3 regions of the Micromonospora sp. BRA006-A genome follow, and region 3 is predicted to be linked to each of the others. Evidence: riboswitches for the same ligand, from Rfam matches in the RefSeq annotation. Region 3 holds a riboswitch; each other region holds the start of a gene.
The links. Region 3 has a riboswitch for cobalamin ahead of NMK34_RS02705 (ABC transporter substrate-binding protein). Riboswitches for the same ligand answer to the same signal wherever they lie in the genome.

Region 1: it holds a riboswitch for cobalamin, as region 3 does, so the genes downstream of both, NMK34_RS19375 (peptidase) here and NMK34_RS02705 (ABC transporter substrate-binding protein) in region 3, are expected to answer to the same signal.
Region 2: it holds a riboswitch for cobalamin, as region 3 does, so the genes downstream of both, NMK34_RS13350 (ribonucleoside-diphosphate reductase subunit alpha) here and NMK34_RS02705 (ABC transporter substrate-binding protein) in region 3, are expected to answer to the same signal.

The regions. Positions count from the first base shown of each region.
Region 1 is NZ_JANCLW010000001.1:4,294,744-4,299,786, reverse strand. Features, by position in the region: gene NMK34_RS19385 (beta-1,3-glucanase family protein) at 96-1,688, shown strand; gene NMK34_RS19380 (alkaline phosphatase PhoX) at 1,786-2,946, shown strand; cobalamin riboswitch at 3,132-3,280, shown strand; gene NMK34_RS19375 (peptidase) at 3,379-4,422, shown strand; gene NMK34_RS19370 (hypothetical protein) at 4,458-4,943, shown strand.
Region 2 is NZ_JANCLW010000001.1:2,969,047-2,974,089, reverse strand. Features, by position in the region: gene NMK34_RS13365 (acyl-CoA thioesterase) at 124-636, shown strand; gene NMK34_RS13360 (LysE family translocator) at 640-1,263, shown strand; gene NMK34_RS13355 (PrsW family glutamic-type intramembrane protease) at 1,306-2,121, opposite strand; cobalamin riboswitch at 2,242-2,458, shown strand; gene NMK34_RS13350 (ribonucleoside-diphosphate reductase subunit alpha) at 2,571-4,967, shown strand; gene NMK34_RS13345 (ribonucleotide-diphosphate reductase subunit beta) at 4,958-5,043, shown strand, end outside.
Region 3 is NZ_JANCLW010000001.1:531,696-536,738, forward strand. Features, by position in the region: gene selD (selenide, water dikinase SelD) at 1-658, shown strand, start outside; gene NMK34_RS02685 (NUDIX domain-containing protein) at 655-1,164, shown strand; partial or broken gene NMK34_RS02690 (IS5/IS1182 family transposase) at 1,198-1,329, opposite strand; gene NMK34_RS02695 (hypothetical protein) at 1,521-1,643, shown strand; partial or broken gene NMK34_RS02700 (MFS transporter) at 1,673-1,912, opposite strand; cobalamin riboswitch at 2,501-2,685, shown strand; gene NMK34_RS02705 (ABC transporter substrate-binding protein) at 2,727-3,710, shown strand; gene NMK34_RS02710 (FecCD family ABC transporter permease) at 3,737-4,774, shown strand; partial or broken gene NMK34_RS02715 (ABC transporter ATP-binding protein) at 4,774-5,043, shown strand, end outside.

The DNA of each region.
Region 1 (5,043 bases), 3.8 Mb from region 3:
TCCATAGGCAAACACCTATTGACAAAACAATATTAACAATTGGACCCTGCTGAGAGAGCGCTCTCCCGTCCCCCTCTCTCCCGCGAGGTGTCGCCATGCGTCTCCGAAGAAGGCTGCTCGCCGCCGCGTCCGCCCTGCTCGCCGGGCTCACCGGCGCCGTCGTCGCCACGCCCGCCCAGGCGGTCGGACCGGCGTTGCTGCCGGTCACCGTCACCAACACCACCGGCCGCAGCGACCCGGTCTACCTCTACGTCATCGGCGTCCAGCTGTCCTCCGGCCGGCTCGGCTACGTCACCTCCGGCGGCGCCTTCGTGCCGTGGACCGGCGGGCAGATCCCGCCGTCGCCCGCGCCGGACGTCTCCATACCGGGCCCCGGCAACGGCGGCAGCACCACGATCCAGTTCCCCCGAGGCTTCTCCGGCCGGGCCTACTTCTCCCTCGGGCAGAAGCTGAAGTTCTTCCTCACCCCGGACGGACTGGTGCAGCCCGCGCCCTGGGCTGCCGGTGACGCGAACCGCGACATCCTCTTCGACTGGAGCGAGTTCACCTACAACGACTCCGGGCTGTGGCTCAACAGCTCCCAGGTCGACATGTTCGCGATCCCGCACGCGGTCACCGTGACCGGCGCCACCGGAGTCACCAAGCGCACCGGCGACGTGGTGGCCAACGGACGCAACGCGGTCATCGACGGGATCCGGGCGCAGCCGGGCTGGGCCGGCACCGTCCACACCCGCTCCGACGGGACCGTGCTGCGCGTCCTGGCTCCGGGCAAGGCGGCCGGGGCCGGCCTGCTCAGCACCACCTACCTGGACTCGTACATCGCCTCCGCGTGGAACGCGTACACCACCAAGACCCTGACCGTGACGCCCTTCGCCGACCAGCCCGCCATCCGGTACTACGGCCGCACCTCGGGCAACACCATGACCTTCACCAACGGCAGCGGCCAGGTCGTCGCCTCCTTCAACCGGCCCTCCTCGGCCAGCGTATGGGGCTGCGACGGCGACCTGCCCGCGCCGAACGACCAGGTGGTCGGCCCGATCTCGCGTACGCTCTGCGCCGCCCTCAACCGCGGCACGCTCGGCACCATCGACACCCAGCCCAGTACGAACGCCGCCGACTTCTACCGCAGCAACCCCACCAACCAGTACGCCCGCCTGATCCACGCCAACATGACCGACGGCCGGGCGTACGCGTTCGCCTTCGACGACGTCGGCGGATTCGAGTCGCTGGTGCACGACGGTGATCCCCGTTCGGCCGGACTGATCCTCAGCCCGTTCACCGGCGGTGGCGGCGGCACCCCGGCCACCGGGGTGCCAGTGGTCAGCAACTGGAACAACAAGTGCATCGACGTGCCGAGCTCCAACTTCGTCGACCGCGCGCCGTTGCAGATGTGGAACTGCAACAACACCAACGCGCAGAGGTGGACGTTCAGCGGCACGGCGCTCAAGAGCCAGAACAACAAGTGCATGGACGTCGACGCCGGGTCCACCGCGAACGGGGCGGCGGTGCAGCTCTACACCTGCAACGGCACCGGCGCCCAGCAGTTCACCCTGAACGCGGCCGGAGACCTGGTCAACCTCCAGGCCGGCAAGTGCGTCGACATCAAGGACTGGAACGGCGGCGACGGCGCGAGGCTCCAGCTCTGGGACTGCGGGGGCACGGCCAACCAGAAGTGGCGCAAGGGCTGACCGGCCTCGCACCGAGGCGTCCATCGACGTTCATCCAGCAGATCGATGTGCGTAAGCTCCGCCCGGTCGGATCTGGGGAACCTACCGAGGAGGTTCCATGGATCGTCGAGCAATGCTGCGGGCCACGGTCGTCGGTGCGGGCGCTGTCGCGCTGCCGTTCACCGCGTGGTCGGCGGCGTACGGCGCCCCGGCGCAGAACGCGGCGGGGCCCTACGGTGGGCTCCAGCCCGCCGACGCCAACGGCATCCAGTTGCCGGCCGGCTTCACCAGCTCGGTCGTCGCGCGGTCCCGTCGGACGGTGCCGGGGACGTCGTACACCTGGCACGACGCTCCGGACGGTGGCGCCGTGTTCCCGAACGGCACCGGGTGGATCTACGTGTCGAACTCGGAGGTGTCGGCCGGGGCGGGCGGCGGTGCCTCGCGCCTCGTCTTCGACTCCAGCGGCGCCGTGATCGGGGCGTCGCGGATACTCTCCGGCACCAACAACAACTGCGCCGGCGGGAAGACACCGTGGAACACCTGGCTCTCCTGCGAGGAGGTGTCCCTGGGCCGGGTCTTCGAGACGTACCCCCTCGGCGGGACCGCCGTGGCGCGTCCCGCGCTGGGCCGGTTCAAGCACGAGGCGGCCGCGGCCGACCCGGTCCGCCGGGTCGTCTACCTGACCGAGGACGAGACCGACGGCAAGTTCTACCGGTTCGTGCCGGCCACCTGGGGCGACCTCTCCGCCGGAACCCTCCAGGTCTTCCGCGCCGGTACGGCGACCTCCGGCACGTTCACCTGGGCCACGGTGCCCGATCCGGACGGCTCGCCCACCCCGACCCGGCAGCAGGTGTCCGGCGCGAAGACGTTCAACGGCGGCGAGGGCTGTCACTACGCGGATGACACCGTCTGGTTCACCACGAAGGGCGACAACCGCGTCTGGCAGGTCAACCTGGCCGCCGGCACGTACGAGCTCGCCTACGACGACAACCTGGTCGGTCCGGGCGCCCCTCCGCTCACCGGGGTCGACAACATCACCGGATCCACGGCAGGTGACCTGTACGTCGCCGAGGACGGCGGGAACATGGAGATCTGCATGATCACGCCGGACGACAAGATCTCCGTCTTCCTGCGGATCACCGGACAGAGCGGTTCGGAGATCACCGGCCCGGCGTTCACCCCGGCGGGGGACCGGCTGTACTTCTCGTCGCAACGCGGCACGACCGGCTCGTCGTCCGGCGGCATCACCTACTGCGTCACCGGGCCGTTCCGCCGATGACCGACTGCCGGCCCTGCTGACAGTGACCCCACGGCGAAGGACGCCCGGTCTCCACCGGGCGTCCTTCGCCGGCGCGCCTACCCGGACGCGCCGGGACGACGTCTCGGCGCCGGGATGTGAAACGGCGACTCCGCCGGCCGTCACGGCACGTGGCCGGGCCCTGGCGCATTGACATCGGCGCTCCGGCCACAGCAGACTGTCGCGACAACTCAACCACTGCGTGTACGTGCGGGGGAAGACCGGTCGAAATCCGGCGCTGGCCCGCAACGGTAGGCCGCCCAGAGAGACTCTGCGGCGGCGAGCCCGAATACCCGTCGTACGCGTGTATCCGCTCCCCACCCGTCGTGGCCCACGGGTCGGAGTCCCGGTCGACGCGGCGTTGCCTCGGTCGTCCGGGCTTTCGACGACCGCCGGGCCGGAAAGGCGCTTCCGATGGTCGTCCGCCGAAGCCGGCACCGCCTGCTCGCGCTCCTCTGCGGCGTACTCGCCGCCCTCACCCTCACCACACCCGCCGTCGCCGCCCCCGAGCGCGCCGCCCTCACCCGCCCGGAGGCCGCCGGCGGCTGGCTCGCCCGGCAACTCGTCGACGGCGAACGCTTCGAGGCGGTCTTCGACGGGGTCGCCTACCCCGACCAGGGGCTGACCCTCGACGCCGTGTTCGCCTTCGCCGCCGGCGGCGTGGCCGACGACCACGGCGCCGACGCGCTGGCCTGGGTCACCCGGCCCGACATCCGCGACGGCTACCTCGGCGACGGTGTCTCCGAGGCGTACGCGGGCGCGACCGCCAAGCTCGCCCTCGCCGTGCAGGTGCGCGGCGGCGACCCGGCCGACGTCGGCGGGGTGGACCTGATCGCCCGGCTGCGTTCGCTCCAGACGCCGGCCGGCCGGTTCAGCGACCGGTCCGCGTACGGCGACTACAGCAACGCGTTCAGCCAGTCGTTCGCGTTGCTGGCGCTGGACCGTACCGCGGCCGGGGCGCCACCGGCGGCGGCCGCCTGGCTGGCCGGCACCCGGTGCCCGGACGGCGGCTACCCGCTGCTGCCCGCGCAACCGGCCTGCACGTCCGACGTGGACGCCACCGCTCTCGCGACGCAGGCCCTGCGCGCCGCGGACCGTCCGGCCGACGCCGCCGCCGGGCTGCGCTGGCTGGTGTCCGTTCAGCGTGCCGACGGCGGCTTCACCAACGCGGCCGGCACACCGAACGCCAACAGCACCGGTCTCGCCGCGCAGGCCCTGCGCGACGGTCACCGGCTGCCGGCCTGGGCGCGGGCCCGGGCATTCCTCGCCGGACTCCAGGTCGGCTGCGCCGGGACGCCCGCCGACCGGGGCGCTGTCGACTTCGACGGTGGCGGGTTCGACCCGGCCACCGCGCCCCGGGCCACCGCCCAGGCCGTCCTCGGTCTCACCGGGATCGGGTACGCCCGTCTGTCCGCCGCCGGCGCCGACCCCGGCGCACCGGCGCTCGCCTGCCCGTGAACCCCTTCGCCGCTCACCCGATCACAGGAGGACCCGTGTTCCGTCACCGTTCCACCGCCCGCACCTGGCTGGCCGGCCTGCTGGCCGCCGTCGTGGCCGGCGTCGCGCTGACCGCAGTCGAACCCGCGCCCCGGGCGGCGCACGCCGCCGCCTGCGCCGGCACCTCGGGAGTCACTGTGGTCGTCGACTTCGCCGCGCTCGGCGGTGGCGTCCAGGTCGCGTGTGCGCCGGGCGATCCGGCCACCGGCCTGGCCGCGCTCCAGGCCGCCGGCTTCACCGTCACCGGCACCGCCCGTTGGGGCCTGGCCTTCGTCTGCCGGATCAACGGCAAGCCCACCGCCGCGACCGAGCCGTGCGTCAACACCCCGCCGGCCACGGCGTACTGGTCGTACTGGCATGCGTCCAGCGGCGGTGCCTGGTCCTACAGTACGTCTGGGGCGACCGGCTACAACCCCGCGCCGGGCAGCGTCGAGGGCTGGTCCTTCGGCGCCGGCGCCCCGCCGAGCATCGCCGCTCCCTGAACCGTCCGCTGCGAACGGTGTGACCAGCGGCGCACCGGGTGCCGGCAACTGCTCTGGCGTCGTCGCGCGCCCTAGCGGTACGGTGGCGGCACCCGGTTCG
Region 2 (5,043 bases), 2.4 Mb from region 3:
CGCCGCCGTCGACCTCGCGGGTGGGTCGGGCGGGTGACACGTCGTACGCAGGCCGTCGGCGTGTCCTCGACGTGCACACCCCGGCCGGTCGGCGGTCCGCTTCTGCGAGGACGGAACCGCACAGTGCCCGACACCATCACGCTCACCGGCCGACCACCGTCGGCCTCGCACCTGACCCTGTCGCAGATCATGGACCAGCACCACACCAACCTGATGGGCACGGTCCACGGCGGACGCATCCTCAACCTGATCGACTCGGTCGCCGGTGTGGTCGCCGCCCGCCACTCCGACGGCCCGGCCGTCACCGCCGCCATCGACGAGACCGCGTTCCTGCGCGCGGTACGCGTCGGGGACGTGGTCCACGTGGACGCCCGGATCACCTGGGCCGGCCGCAGCTCGATGGAGGTGGCGGTGAAGGTCAGCGCGGACCGGTGGGACCGCGCCGTGCCGCCGGTGGACGTGGCGACCGCGCACCTGGTGATGGTGGCGGTCGACGACGACGGGCAGCCCCGGCCGGTGCCGCCGCTGCACGCCGAGACCGACGGCGACCGGCGGCGCTACCGGGAGGCGCAGATCCGGCGCGAGCACCGGCTGGCGCTGCGCCGGGCGCTGCTCGACGGCGCCGGGGAGGGCTGAGCGGTGCTCGGACTGTCGGCGGCCACGCTCGCGGGTTACCTGGCCGCGATCGTGGTGCTCATGCTCACCCCGGGGCCGGACATGATGTTCGTGCTCGCGAACGCCACCCGGTACGGCGCACGGGCGGGCGCGGTGGCCGCGCTCGGGGTCGCCGCCGGGGAGGCGGTGCACGTCGCCGCCGTGGTGGCCGGGCTCGCCACGCTGATCGCCGCGTCCCCGGTGCTGTTCACCGCGATCCGGTGGGCCGGTGCGGCGTACCTCATCGTGCTGGGCCTGCGGGCGCTGCGCGGCACCGGCCGGCCCGGCGCACCGGCGGACCGGCCGGACGGCGGCGCCGGGCGGGCCTTCCGGCGCGGCCTGCTGACGAACCTGCTCAACCCGAAGATGATCCTGTTCAGCGTGGCGTTCCTGCCGCAGTTCGTCCGGCCCGAGGCGGGCCCGGTGGCGGCGCAGCTGGTGCTGCTCGGGGTGCTGTTCGTCGCGGTGCAGCTCGCCGTGGACCTGGCGCTCGGCGTGGGCGCCGGGCGGTTCGCCAGGCGGTGGGGCGACAGCCGCTGGTCGCGGCGCGTCGACCGGCTCTGCGCTGTCGCCTTCGTCGCGCTCGGCGTCCGGCTGGCCGCCGGCTGAGACGCACCGGACGGCGCGGCGCCGGACGGCCGGCCGCCCGGCTCAGCCGGCGTGCGCTGCCGTCTCCCGGGATGCCGGCACCACCGGCGCCCCGGACGGGGCCGGCCGCTCGCGGTCCAGGTGCAGGCGCAACAGCACCCAGCCCAGCGACACGGCGCCGATGAACACGTACGCGGGCTGGGTGCCGAACGTGTCCCAGCAGGTGTGCAGCGTGACGGCGGCGGCGAAGGTGAGCAGGAACGCCGCCAGCTTCCGGCCACCGGGCGCGGCGGCGAACGCGAACAACGCGGCGGCGGTCAGCCCGGTCCAGGCCAGGTGCGCGGCGGGCGCGGTGAGACCGCGTACCAGCAGCGTCCGCTCGACCGCGCCGAGGTTGCCCTCCGACCCGACGAAGGCGGCGAACGCGTACCCCATGGTCTCCAGCGCGGCGAACCCGGCGCCGGAGGCCACGCCGATCACCAGGCCCTGCGCCGGGGAGGGGTGCCGCCGCCACAGCAGCAGGATGCCGGCCGGCACGATCAGCTTGGCGGTCTCCTCGGCCAGGCCGACGAGCGTCATCGGCAGGACGCCGAGGCGGTGCAGCGTGCCGTACTCCAGCCAGCCGGCGGCGACCACACCGACCACGCCGCCGAGGAGCGCGGCGACGCCGACGACGGAGCCGGGGACCGGGCGGCGGGCCGGCCGTCCCTGGGCGAAGGCCAGGAACGTGGCGGGCGCGACGCACGCGCCGAGCACGATCAGCGCCGGGACGAACGTGACGGTCCCGGTGCCGGCGAGTGTCTCCAGCACCAGCAGGTGAAGCCCGACGCCGACGAGCAGGACCGCCACCCACGCCCAGCGGCGTCCGGTATTCCCCATACCGCCGAGTATCGCGTCCGCCGGGTCGCGCCGGAATCGGGGGTAGGCACTGTGGACGGTGAGATCATTCCAACACGCCGACACGACATCTGGTGTTGCGTGGAAGCCCTCACCGCCATATATGGTGGTGCCGCAGCTGGTTCGGCCGAGCCCTCCGGGGCGGGGCCGAGGCAAGAGGGAACCCGGTGGGAATCCGGGACTGCCCCGCAGCGGTGAGTGGGAACGACAGCCGTCAACAGCACTGGGCCACCGGCCTGGGAAGCGACGGCCGGTAGGCGACCGGCGACCCCGGTCGGGCCCGCGAGTCCGAAGACCTGCCAGCGCGCCGTACGCCTCCGCGTACGGCGGCCGGAGGTCGCGCGGGACGACCGACGCCAGCAGCCGGGCCGGCCGCGCCGTGCCCGTTGGCGTCTCCCGCCGTCTCCAGACGGTGACAGCGAGGAGAGGTCATGACTGTCGTGCAGGAGAGTCCCCCGTCCACCGGCGGGGGGTCCGAACCCCGCCGGCTCGCGATGCGGGTACGCAAGCGGGACGGCGACACCGAGCCGGTGGACGTCGGCAAGATCGTCCGGGCGGTCGAGCGCTGGGTCGCCGACCTGGACGAGGTGGACCCGCTGCGGGTGGCCACGAAGACGATCAGCGGGCTCTACGACGGGGCGACCACCGCCGAGCTGGACCGGTTGTCGATCCAGACCGCGGCGGAGCTGATCGGCGAGGAGCCGCAGTACTCGAAGCTCGCGGCGCGGCTGCTGGCCGCGTACGTGGACAAGGAGGTCCGCGGTCAGGGCGTGGCGAGCTTCAGCCAGTCGATCGCGTACGCGCACGGGCTGGGACTGATCGGCGACGAGACGGCCGCGTTCGTGGCCCGGCACGCCCGCAAGCTCGACGACGCCGTGGACCCGGACGGCGACCGGCGGTTCGAGTACTTCGGACTGCGTACGGTCGCCGACCGCTACCTGCTGCGGCACCCGCAGTCGCGGCTGGTGGTGGAGACGCCGCAGTACTGGCTGCTGCGGGTGGCCTGCGGGCTGTCCCGCACCCCCGGCGAGGCGGTCGGCTTCTACCGGCTGATGTCCAGCCTGGCGTACCTGCCCAGCTCCCCCACGCTGTTCAACTCCGGCACCCGGCACACCCAGATGTCGTCGTGCTTCCTGGTCGACTCGCCGCGCGACGAGCTGGACTCGATCTACGAGCGGTACCACCAGGTGGCGAAGCTGTCGAAGTTCTCCGGCGGCATCGGCATCTCCTGGTCGCGGGTGCGCGGCCGGGGCGCGCTGATCCGGGGCACGAACGGCCGCTCCAACGGCATCGTGCCGTTCCTCAAGACGCTCGACGCCGGGGTGGCCGCGGTCAACCAGGGCGGCCGGCGCAAGGGCGCGGCCTGCGTCTACCTGGAGCCGTGGCACCCGGACGTGGAGGAGTTCCTGGAGCTGCGGGACAACACCGGCGAGGAGTCCCGGCGTACGCACAACCTCAACCTGGCCAACTGGATCCCGGACGAGTTCATGCGCCGGGTCGAGGCCGACGGCGAGTGGTCGCTCGTCGACCCGTCGGACGCCCCGGAGCTGCCCGACCTGTACGGCGAGGCGTTCGACGCCGCGTACCGGGCGGCGGAGAAGAACGCGATCCGCACGGTCCGGGCCCGGGATCTGTACGGGCGGATGATGCGCACGCTCGCGCAGACCGGCAACGGCTGGATGACGTTCAAGGACGCCGCGAACCGCCTGTCCAACCAGACCGGCGAGCCGGGCAACGTGATCCACCTGTCCAACCTGTGCACCGAGATCCTGGAGGTCAACGACGACACCGAGACGGCGGTGTGCAACCTCGGCTCGGTGAACCTCGGCGCCCACGTCACCGCCGACGGCGTGGACTGGGAGCGGCTGCGCGCCACGGTACGCACGGCCGTGGTGTTCCTCGACCGGGTGATCGACATCAACTACTACCCGGCCGCGCAGGCGGCGGCGTCGAACCCGCGCTGGCGGCCGGTCGGGCTGGGGCTGATGGGGTTGCAGGACGCGTTCTTCACGCTGCGCCTGCCGTTCGACTCGGCGCAGGCCAAGGAGTTGTCCACCCGCGTGCAGGAGGAGATCCTGCTGACCGCGCTGGAGACGTCCGCCGGGCTGGCCGAGCGGTTCGGGCCGCATCCGGCGTACCCGCAGACCCGGGCCGCGAAGGGTGACCTGCACCCGGACCTGTGGGGCGCGGAGCCGGCGCAGGCCGGACGGTGGGCGGCGCTGCGCGAGCGGATCGCCGCCCACGGGCTGCGCAACTCGCTGCTGGTGGCGATCGCGCCGACCGCCACCATCGCCTCCATCGCCGGTTGCTACGAGTGCGTCGAGCCGCAGGTGTCCAACCTGTTCAAGCGCGAGACCATGTCCGGGGAGTTCCTCCAGGTCAACACGTACCTGGTGCGGGAGCTGAAGGCGCGCGGGCTGTGGACGCCGCAGGTCCGCGACCGGATCAAGCGGGCCGAGGGCTCGGTGCAGGACATCGCCGAGCTGCCCGCGCCGGTGCGGGAGCTGTTCCGCACCGCCTGGGAGCTGCCGCAGCGGGCGCTGATCGACCTGGCCGCCGCGCGGGCGCCGTTCGTCGACCAGTCCCAGTCGCTGAACCTGTTCCTGAGCGCGCCGACCATCGGCAAGCTGTCCTCGATGTACCTGTACGCCTGGAAGGCCGGGCTGAAGACCACGTACTACCTGCGTTCCCGTCCCGCCACCCGCATCCAGCAGGCCACCGTCGCCCCGGTGCTCGCCCCGGTCTCCGGCGTGGTCTCCGCCGTGAGCGACGACGAGGCGCTGGCCTGTTCCCTGGAGAACCCCGAGAGCTGCGAGGCATGCCAGTGACCACCACCGCACCGACCCGGCACATGCTGCTCGACCCCGGCATGGACCTGACCCTGCGGCCGATGCGCTACCCGCG
Region 3 (5,043 bases):
CCGGAATGCGGGGGCCCGCATGGTGGGCGGGCACACTCTGCGCGGCGCGGTGCCGAAGTTCGGCATGGCCGTGGTGGGCTTTGTCCGTCCGGACGAGGTGCTCCGGATCAGCGCGGCGGCTCCTGGCGACCGGCTGATTCTGACCAAGCCGTTGGGCACCGGGGTGATATCGACCGCCCTGAAGAACGGCCTCGCTCCCGACTTTGCGAGAGCCGCCAGCTTCAGCTCGATGGTTGACCTGAACGACCGGGCCAGTCGGGTCGCCGTCCAACTCGGAATTCGGGCCGCCACCGATGTGACGGGATTCGGTCTCCTCGGGCATTTGCACGAGGTCTGCGAAGCGTCCCGTGTCTCGGCGGTTCTGACGGTCTCCGATCTTCCCGTTCTCCCAGGTCTGGACGAGTTGGTGAAGCTGGGAATGGTGCCGGGAGGTGCACTGCGCAATTGGGAGCACTACAGCGGTGCCGTACGGGGGCGCGTCCTTACTGACGAGGAACGGGCCGTGATCAGTGACCCGCAGACGTCCGGCGGCCTGCTGCTGGCTGCCGCCGAGGACCGCGTCGGCATGGTACTTTCCGCACTGACAGAGCAGGGCGTGGCTGGACAGGTGATCGGTTCACTGACGCACGGGTCGGATGCCACCATTGAACTGCGATGAACGACCCGAACGGCGTGGCCAGGATGAACGTTGCAAGCGTGCGAGACCCGGGTGAATCGCAGGGTGATCGGCCGATGGACGACTTGGTCCAATTCGCCCAGAAGGCGATCATTATTCACGACGGCAATCTGCTCATGGTCCGCAAGTCAGACGATCACCCTTACCACCCGGGATGTTGGGAGATTCCGGGAGGAAGGCTGCGGTCGGACGAATGCTTGGACGAGGGTCTGCGCCGAGAGGTGCATGAGGAGGTCGCGCTCGATGTCGCGCCTGCTCGGCCCCTGGCCATGTGGATGTGGCGACCGATCGGGGTAGACACGATCATCGTGGTCGTCCGCCAGTGTGCCATCGTCGGCGAGCCCGTCGCCTACCTGACGGCGAACGCGGTGCGTGAGCACATCTCCGATGTTCAATGGGTTCCGCTGGGCGAGGTTGATGGCTACCAGATCAACCGCACGGCGAAGCGCCCGATCCTCGACGCATTGGCACGCGTGACGGCCGGTTAAGGCGTGTTCTGCCGATCATGTAATGAGCCATTTTCATCCTGCGTGGCGGTCGGCTTCGACGCGGTGCAGGACGAGGATGGCCTGCACGATCGCGGTCGCTCGGCGTGGGCAGCAGCGCAGCTTGACCAGGATTTTCCAGGTCTTGAGGGTGGCGATCGCGCGCTCATCGTCTTCACCAAAGGCACCACCAACGACATCTACGTCGCACTCTCCACCGGCACCACATTCGCCCCCAGCACCAAATGGCACGACTACTTCGGCCTCACCAGCGAAACCACACTCTGAGCCCGACGGCGAGCGACGCCGGCCCGGATCGGGACCGGCGTCGCTCGCCGTTTACCTGCCGCTCCACCACGTTGCGCGAGCTGGAGGCAGGCCTGACCGACGGGCTGGCCTTCGCTGCCGCGCGTACGTTGCTGGTCGTGGCGGTTGTCGCGGTGCGGCTGCGGCAGCGGCGTCACCTGCGCCTGGCCACCTGACCGGCGGGGACGTGGGCGGAACCCGGGGAGACGATCGCGGTCAGGCCGGCGGTGGACAGCGTCGCCCCGCCCAGGTCGAGACGCCCACCGGTCGGGTCCCGCGATTCCGGGACCAGTATCCGGCCGGCGAGCAGGCAGATCACCACGATCGGGACGTTCACCAGGAAGATCGCACCCCAGGGCAGGTGAGCCAGGACGAGTCCGCCGATCGGCGGCCCGGCGGCGAAGCCCAGCGCACTGGTCGCCGCCCAGATGCCGATCGCCGGGGACCAGCAACAACATCTTCCCGCTCGTCCCCGGCGTGGACGGCGTGGTACGCGACGAGAAGGGCAACGTCCGCTGCGTGGTCCTGCACGATACGCCCCTTGGAACCTTCGCCGAACGCACCCTGATCGACCCTCGCGCAGCGTGGTTCTACCCGACGGCGTGGACCCGGTGCGGATCGCCACCGCCATGAACCCGGGCGATGTCATCCTGGATCGCGCTGACGCGCCGCATCAACTTCACCGCGGGCCAGCGCGTCCTTGTCCTCGGCGCCGTCGGCAACGCAGGTCGGATGGCGATCCAGATCGCGAAGTACCGTGCTCGCTCGTCGAGCTCTTCGACGTCTGCATCGCCGGCCTCATGCCCACGACCGAGGAGCCGGTCGCTGGCGGACGTGGCCTCGCACCTGCGCTCACGTATTGCTGCTCAGCCTCAGCCACGGCGCTCACTGTCGATCACGTGCCCTCGCCCAGCCACCGCGCACGAGAAAGGAGCCGGATGGGTTGCGGGCCGACAGCCACGCCGAGGCCGGTCCGGCGCGTCGGATTTCCCACAGCGGGTGCCCGGACCGGATCCGCGGCGAGCGCGGGCCGTTATGGTGGGGACGCCGTGGTGTTCGGGAAGCCGGTGTGATGCCGGCGCGGCCCTCGCCACTGTGATCGGGAGACCGTCGGCCCTCGTCGTTTCGCGAGGTCACTGGGCAGAGATGCCTGGGAAGGCCGGCCGGCGGTTGCTTGTCCCGTCAGCCAGGAGACCGGCCACGGCACGTTCGTCCCCGTCCACGAGGTGTTGGAAGGCGGTCCCGCTGTGCGGTTCCCCATGCCCTGGCGCGTTGCCGCGCCGTTGTTGCTGTCCACTGTGCTGCTCACCGGCTGCGGCGCCGATGCCAAGCCTGCTGCCGCACCACCGGCGGTGTCCGCTGGACCGGTCGCGGTGACCAACTGCGGCACCCCGGTGACCATCGCGGCGCCACCGATGCGGGTCGTCACCATGAACCAGGCCGCCACGGAGATCATGCTGGCCCTGGGCCTGCAAGATCGGATGATCGGCACGGCCTACCTCGACGACGCGATCCTGCCCGCCTACGCGGACGCCTACGCTAAGATCCCGGTGCTGGCCAAGGAGTACCCGACCAAGGAGAAGCTGCTCGAGGCTGAACCCGATTTCGTGTACGCGTCGTACAACAGCGCGTTCGGTGACGAGGGGGTCGGTGACCGCGCCGACTGGCAGAAACTCGGCGTCGGCACCTACATCTCCCCTGCCGGGTGCCCGGCGCAGACCCGGCAGGCGAAGCTCGCCATCGGCGACGTGTTCACCGAGATCCGCGAGCTCGCGGCGATCTTCGGGGTGAGCGACCGCGGCGAGAAGCTGATCGCCGACCACGAGGGCCGCATCGCCACGGCCGCAGGCACCGCCCGCAACGTGAAGGTCATGTGGTGGGACGGCGGCAGCGACGCCCCGAGCGTCGGCGCCTGCTGCGGCGCCCCCAACATGATCATGTCGGCGGCCGGGGTCACCAACGCCTTCGCCGACCTCACCGGCAGCTGGGGCGACACAAGCTGGGAGACCGTCACCGACCGCAACCCCGAGGTCATCGTGCTCGTCGACGCGAGCTGGGATCCCGCCGCGCAGAAGAAGACCTTCCTCGCCGGGCACCGCACCCTCAAGGACCTGCCCGCGGTCAAACAGCAGTGGTACGTGGTGATCCCGTTCTCGTCAACCACGGCCGGTGTCCGCAACGTCCTCGGCGTCGAAGCCCTCGCCCAGGGCATCGCCGCGCTGCCGTCCGGGGCCCCGAGCTGACCGCCGTCACCACCCGGCCCGCCCCGGTGCGCACCCACCGCCCGGTGCGGGCGGTCGGCCTGGCCGCGCTCGTGCTGGCTCTGGTCGCCGGTCTGGTGCTGTCGGTGGCCGTCGCGGTCACCATCGGCCCGGCCGACCTGACTGTCGGGACGGTGTGGACGGTCGTCGCCGGCCACCTGGGACTCGCGAACTCGGACGTGCCGCTGCTGCGCGACCACATCGTCTGGGACCTACGTTTGCCCCGGGTTCTCGGCGCCGCCACGGTGGGGGCGGGCCTGGCCGCGGCCGGTGCGGTCATGCAGACCGTCACCCGCAATCCCCTGGCGGACCCGTACCTGCTCGGGGTCTCCTCAGGGGCGTCGCTGGGCGCGGTCCTGGTGGTCGTGGCCGGCATCGGTAGTGGCGTAGCCGCGCTGACCGGCGGCGCCTTCCTCGGCGCCCTTGTCGCGTTCCTGCTGGTCGTGGGCCTGGCCGGGAGGTTCGGGGCATTGTCGCCGACGCGCGTGGTGCTGACCGGGGTCGCGGTGGGACAACTGTGCGCGGCACTGACCTCTTTCGTGATCATCTGGGTGGCCGACCCGCACGCCACGCAGAGCATCACGTTCTGGCTGTCCGGGTCGATGGCCCGCGCCGACTGGACGGCCCTGGGCTGGGCGGTACCGGTGCTGGTCGTGGTGCTGGCGGTGGTCGGCTGGCACGCCCGTACCCTCAACGCCTTCGCCTTCGGTGAGGAGGCCGCCGCGAGCCTCGGCGTCGAGGTGAACCGGCTGCGGTGGCTGCTGCTGGTCGGCACCGCCCTGCTGACCGCCGTGCTGGTCGCGGTCAGCGGCGCGATCGGGTTCGTCGGGCTGATCCTCCCGCACGCCGCCCGCCTGATCACCGGACCGGACCACCGGCGGCTGCTACCGGTCGCCGTGCTCGCCGGCGCCATCTTCCTGACCTGGGTCGACACCGCCGCCCGCACCGTCTTCGAACCGCGTGAGCTGCCGGTCGGGGTGCTGACGGCACTGGTCGGGGTGCCGGCGTTCTTCCTGATCCTGCGCCGCCGGGAGGTACGCGGCTGATGCTTCAGATCTCCGACGTCTCGTGGGCGGTGCCCGCCGCCCGCATCCTCGACCACGTCACCGGCACCGTCCCGGCGGGCAGCCTGGTCGGGCTGCTCGGCCCGAACGGCTCCGGCAAGACCACCCTGCTGCGGGCCGTCGCCGCCCTGGTGCGCCCGGATACCGGCAACATCACACTCGCAGGCGACGACGTGACTCGGCTGCGGCGCCTTGCCCTGGCCCGGCGCATCGCGTTGCTGGCCCAGCACGCCGAGACCGACCTCGACCTG